DNA from 2 places in the Shewanella sp. GutDb-MelDb genome. Region 1 is predicted to be linked to the other one. Evidence: riboswitches for the same ligand, from Rfam matches in the RefSeq annotation. Region 1 holds a riboswitch; the other holds the start of a gene.

What was found. A riboswitch is a leader RNA that binds a small molecule or an ion and turns the genes downstream of it on or off. The one in region 1 is predicted to bind thiamine pyrophosphate.
Region 2: linked by a shared signal. The riboswitch ahead of thiC (phosphomethylpyrimidine synthase ThiC) and the one ahead of CXF82_RS12190 (TonB-dependent receptor) in region 1 are both predicted to bind thiamine pyrophosphate.

Annotation. Positions count from the first base shown of each region.
Region 1 is NZ_PJBM01000226.1:40,705-43,798, reverse strand. Features, by position in the region: gene CXF82_RS12205 (PaaI family thioesterase) at 1-487, shown strand, start outside; gene CXF82_RS12200 (PaaI family thioesterase) at 480-950, shown strand; gene CXF82_RS12195 (YcfL family putative periplasmic lipoprotein) at 1,000-1,389, shown strand; TPP riboswitch at 1,511-1,642, shown strand; gene CXF82_RS12190 (TonB-dependent receptor) at 1,694-3,094, shown strand, end outside.
Region 2 is NZ_PJBM01000140.1:11,624-14,717, forward strand. Features, by position in the region: gene CXF82_RS05775 (hypothetical protein) at 1-796, shown strand, start outside; TPP riboswitch at 965-1,063, shown strand; gene thiC (phosphomethylpyrimidine synthase ThiC) at 1,213-3,094, shown strand, end outside.

The DNA of each region.
Region 1 (3,094 bases):
TGTTTTTCCGTTAACGGAGATGGCAAGTCGATTTGTTGGGCAACTTACTCAGTGCCAAAAATTAAAGCTTAAGGTGTTAGAGGGCAGTGATAAACATGTGCTCATTGAGCTGCCTTATGATCCTCAACTTGTTGGTTACCCAGACACTGGTGTGATCCACGGTGGAGTGATAACAACATTGATGGATACGGCCAGTGGCTGCGCTGTCGTGTGTTCTATTTTTGATCAGTTTGGTGCTTTGGAGATCTCACCAACGCTTGATCTGCGAGTTGATTACATGAAACCTGCTGAACCGTTTAAGCCAGTCTATGGTTTTGCAGAGTGTTATAAATTGTCATCTAGCGTCGCTTTTACTCGTGCTATTGCTTACCAAGATTCAATCGATGATCCCATTGCTAATGCGGTAGGCTCGTTTATGCGAATTAGTCCAGAAATGGTTGGCGAAGAGTTTAGACAAGCACTGATGGGAGAGCCGCGTCATGACTAACCCGAGTCATTCAGAATCTGATGCGACAAAGTTAGATTTCAAAAGTATCGTACGAAAAGCAACGGAACTAAATGATTTTGGTCACTTGCTTGAACATGTGCCTTACGCCCAGTTTATTGGAATGGGTGTTGAGCGTTTTGGCGATGAACTGGTTTTTAAGCTGCCAGCAAAAGATGATAATATCGGTAACCCAGTACTACCTGCACTGCATGGTGGTGTTATCGCAGGTTTTATGGAAATGTCAGCCATTGTGCAGCTAATGGTCTTTATGCAGACCACTAAAGTACCAAAAGTAGTTGATTTCTCAATTGATTATCTCAGAGCTGGCTACCATAAAGGTAGCTTTGCTGAATGTAAGATCACTCGCCAAGGTCGACGAGTCGCTAACGTGAGCATTACTTGTTGGCAGACTAATCGTAAACACTTGATTGCGACGGCAAGAGCCCATTTTTTAATAGATTAACTTAGCTATCCTTGTATTAACACTGAATGATTTTATTCTAGGGAACAAAATGAAAAAATTGATTTTAGGCTTATTTACAGCGTTGATTGTCGCGGCTTGTGCACCACACACAGCAGGCTTAATGGTGGGTTCTAAAGGTGAAGTGCGTGTTGATAACAACAGCTTTGGTAAAGAAGTCACCGTAGGAAGTGTAATGGCGCGCCCTGAAGGTGGTTTTTTACAAGGCACGGGCACGATTATTAGTCAGGTCTCTACTGACTTGCGCTTGCAGTATAAATTCACTTGGTTTGATACCAGTGGCATGACGATTGATGATGAAGGCGTAAGCTGGAAGTCAGTAAAATTGCATGGCAAGCAGCAGCTACAAGTATCAGCGGTTGCGCCTAATGTTAACGCAACTCGCTTTGAGCTATATGTAAGAAAAGCCTTTTCAAATTAATATGTAGATGATTAGAAATTATATTTGTTATGAAAACGTCAGCAAAGCTGACGTTTTTTTATGCATAAAGATTGTAAACGTTAAGAAGACTGTCATCAGTTTGTGAAATTCATGTATAATCGGCCGCGCCAAGGGGTGTTAAAGTCTATAAACCATAAGTTGGATATTGTGGATTTTAACTGAGATGTTGAAAAACGAACCCTTAGAACCTGATCCGGCTAATACCGGCGTAGGAATGGGCCACAATTCATTTCCCGAACGCTTCTTTATGTTGCCGGATCTCAAAATTTTAATTTGAGGTCCTATGTTAAATCTAAAAACTTATTCTCCTATAGCGGTTGCCGTCATGGCTGCGCTAGTTTCATCACCTACGTTTGCCAATACTGACTCAGAAACACCTGTTGATGAGATGGAAGTCATGGTTGTGACATCTGATTTTCGGGGCACATCGCTAGAAAAAATGCCATCAAGCGTCACCGTTATTGATCAGCAGCAAATTGAGGATGAAGGTGCACAGCACTTTGAAGATATCTTAAACTCAATTGCTAATTTCAACTGGTCCGGTGGTAGCTCAAGACCCAAATACTTCCAAATTCGTGGTGTCGGTGAGCAAGAAGAGTATCAAGGCGCACCTAACTCCTCTGTTGGCTTTATCGTTGATGATATCGATTTGTCCGGTTTAGGCATGGCTTCAAGCATGTACGACTTACAACAAGTTGAAGTATTACGCGGTCCTCAAGGTACACGTTATGGCGCTAATGCGTTAGCAGGTCTTATCTACCTTAAAAGTAATGATCCTACCGACGTATTTGAAAATGGTGCAGAGATCTCGCTAGGCGATGATAATTTACAGACCTTTAGTGGTTTTAGCTCGGGTCCATTAACCGATTCTGGAAACTTGCTTTACCGTGTGTCGCTGCAACAGCATCAGCAAGATGGTTATCGAGATAATCTTTATCTTGGTGAGAGCGATACTAATAACCGTGATGAATTCACTGGTCGCGCAAAATTACGTTGGTACGCGACTGAAGAACTAGAAATTGACCTGACTTACTTACATGCAAATTACGATAATGGATATGATGCTTGGACATTAGATAATAACGGTTTTGATACGTTAACGGATGCACCTGGCGTTGATAAGCAACGTACTAACGGCACCGTTTTAAAGTTTATTTACACTGGTGCTGAAAATGTTGAACTGACTTCATTAACCTCTCTGGCACAGTCAAAAACTCACCATAACTATGACGGTGACTGGGCTAACCCTGATTATTGGGACAGTCGAGATTGCGATGGTAGCCCTTGTGAATATGAGTATAACTGGGATAAGAAAGGCGACAGGCAGACCATCACGCAAGAGTTTAGGTTAGCTTCAACTGAATCAGGCCGTATATTTGCGGGCAGTACTGACTGGCTCGTCGGTGTATACGCAATGGATCTACAAGAAGACAATGAGACTATGGATACTTATAGTCAGTTAAGTGCGGAATACGAGGCGCAAAACTATGCGTTATTTGGTCAATTAGATTCAGACCTAGGTTCGGGCTATGCTTTGTCGGTAGGACTGCGGACAGAGCGTCGAGATAGTGAATACAGTGATTCAGATGGCGACGAATTTAAGCCAAGCGAAACCATGTGGGGCGGGCATATTGCGTTAAGCAAAGCACTCGGTGAAAACCACGAGTCATATATCCGCGTGGCG
Region 2 (3,094 bases), on a different contig from region 1:
AGGCGGCGTGAAACGCTCTTCTTGCTTGCGTTCATTTCAGCTGTTTCAATCATTCATATGGGTTATTTTACTGCACATTGTATTGATTGGTATTATTAATCAGCTTTGGGTGAGACAAACGCTAAAGGTTACAACTGTTGCCCCAATCAAAATCCAATCATACCTGTATGTCGAAGCTAAACCGGTAAAAGATGAGGTGATGGATAGCATCGACAGCTCAACAAGTAAGGTGAGATCGCCACGTCATTCGCCAACAGATAGCGACAACCCCAGCGAGGCTGACGAACTTGTCGAGACATCGCCAGTACATGAACCCGCGATGGAGGCTGACAACACCATTGAAGCCATACTGCCGACAACGGATTTATCGGAAAAAACGGACATAAGAATTAATAAGAGCCTGCCGACGTACGTTCCTCGCCGTAGTGCAATGGCTATTGCTCAATCCTATCTTCAACGAAAAAATGATGCCGCACTAGATGCACTGATTGTCGATAAAGCCAATAAATATAGCGGGCCGCACTCTTTGAGTAAGATGGATGGTGACATGGTAGAGTTAGTTTTTCCTGAGGTAGATGAGTACAGCAAAATACCCACGACAGATCATCGACTCGATCCTAACCGTATCGTACGTCACGGTGATACCTGCTTTCGAATAGTGCAGGTGCCGACCCAAATTAACCCTTACGCAGAAAATATCGGTTACCCCTTTAACTGCGGTGGCGATAAAGTTAAAAAAGCGATTAATGACGCTATCTCAGCACGATTAGAAAAGAGAATGATTAGTCGAAAATAGTCGTTTTTGAGGTGATAATTTTTCATGATAAATAGTGGTTTAATATGCAGTATTAAATTATTCGTATTATTATCAACAAGCTATGGGTCAATAAAAATATTTACCATAACAGGGGTTTGTGAATGATTTGTACTTGTTTCTTAGTCACTGTTAGGCTTATACTGCCGGCTCATCTTGTCGGAGTGCCATATGGCTGAGACCGTTTATTCGGGATCCGTTGAACCTGATCAGGCTAGAACCTGCGTAGGTAACAAGCGAAATAACTGCATAGTATCGGCTGTATTAATGCTGCTAGCAGTCACATTTCGGTGGTTAAGTGCATCTGGAATTAGCGTTATGACGCGGTTTCATTTTCAACTTTCAATTACTCATTTCTCCTGACAAGCAACTTCATTTTTATAATAGTGAGTTTGCTAATGTCTAAACGCCGCGAAACCCGAGCTCAAGCTCAACAGTTCATCGATAACCTAAAACCGTTACAACACCCAAATTCCGAGAAGATCTATCTTCAAGGTAGCCGCGTTGATCTTAACGTCGGTATGCGCCAAATTCATCAAGCTGACACTTTGCTCAGTGGTGATGAGAAAAATCCTGTATTTGAAGCTAACCCACCGCTGAAAGTATACGACTGTGCTGGGGCTTACTCAGATCCTGATGCCAATATTGATGTGCACAAAGGCTTAGATAAATTACGTCATAACTGGATCGTTGAACGAAATGATACCGAACAGTTACCCGCTGTCAGCTCTGGTTTTACCCAGCAACGCTTGGCCGATGATGGTTTAGACCATTTACGTTTTGAGTCGTTAGTGCCTCCTCGCCGTGCAAAGTCTGGTCAGCGCGTAACGCAAATGCACTATGCCCGCCAAGGGATTATCACCCCTGAAATGGAATATATCGCTATTCGCGAAAATATGGCAATGGCAGAGGTGACCGACCCTATGTTAACTCAAAAAAATAAGGGCGAAAGCTTTGGCGCCGTTATCGATGAGCCAATCACTGCTGAGTTTGTTCGCAGTGAAATTGCTCGTGGCCGAGCCATTATCCCGTTAAATATCAATCATCCTGAAGCTGAACCGATGATTATTGGACGTAACTTTTTAGTGAAAGTGAACGCCAATATTGGTAATTCAGCAGTGACTTCTTCTATCGAAGAAGAGGTTGAAAAGCTGGTGTGGTCTACCCGCTGGGGGGCTGATACGGTAATGGACTTGTCTACCGGTCGTTATATCCACGAAACCCGAGAGTGGATTATCCGCAACTCTCCTGTCCCCATTGGAACCGTGCCTATCTATCAAGCACTCGAAAAAGTGAATGGTGTTGCTGAAGATCTTAACTGGGAAACATTCCGCGACACCTTGATAGAGCAAGCTGAGCAAGGCGTTGACTACTTTACTATCCATGCGGGTGTATTGCTGTGTTACGTACCCATGACCGCAAAACGCCTCACGGGCATCGTATCGCGCGGGGGGTCTATTCTGGCTAAATGGTGTTTGTCGCACCATAAAGAAAACTTCCTCTATGAACATTTCAGAGATATTTGTGAGATCTGTGCAGCTTATGATGTCTCACTGTCATTAGGGGATGGTATGCGTCCGGGCTCGATTGCTGATGCCAATGATGAAGCTCAATTTGCAGAGCTCGAGACCTTAGGCGAGCTGGTTAAAATTGCCTGGCAATACGATGTTCAGACCATCATTGAAGGGCCTGGCCATATTCCAATGAACCTCATTAAAGAGAATATGGATAAGCAATTAGATATTTGTGATGAGGCGCCTTTTTATACTTTAGGCCCGCAAACGACCGACATTGCTCCTGGTTATGATCACTTTACCTCAGGTATAGGCGCGGCGATGATTGCCTGGTATGGCTGTGCAATGTTGTGCTATGTGACGCCAAAAGAGCATCTGGGCTTACCTAATAAAGACGATGTTAAACAGGGGCTTATTGCTTATAAGATTGCGGCTCATGCTGGCGATGTTGCTAAAGGTCACCCAAGTGCACAAATTCGAGATAACGCACTTTCAAAAGCACGTTTTGAGTTCCGATGGGAAGATCAATATAACTTAGGCTTGGATCCTGAAACGGCTCGCGCTTATCACGATGAGTCACTGCCGCAAGAGTCAGCCAAAGTGGCTCACTTTTGCTCTATGTGTGGTCCAAAGTTCTGTTCAATGAAAATAAGCCAAGAGGTTCGCGACTACGCCGCAGCGCAAGAGAAGCTGGCGTTAGAAGTTGAAGCAAAGGGGGTCGAAGTTAAGTCACCCGCAGAGTATCAAGCCTATAGCGGTCAAACTG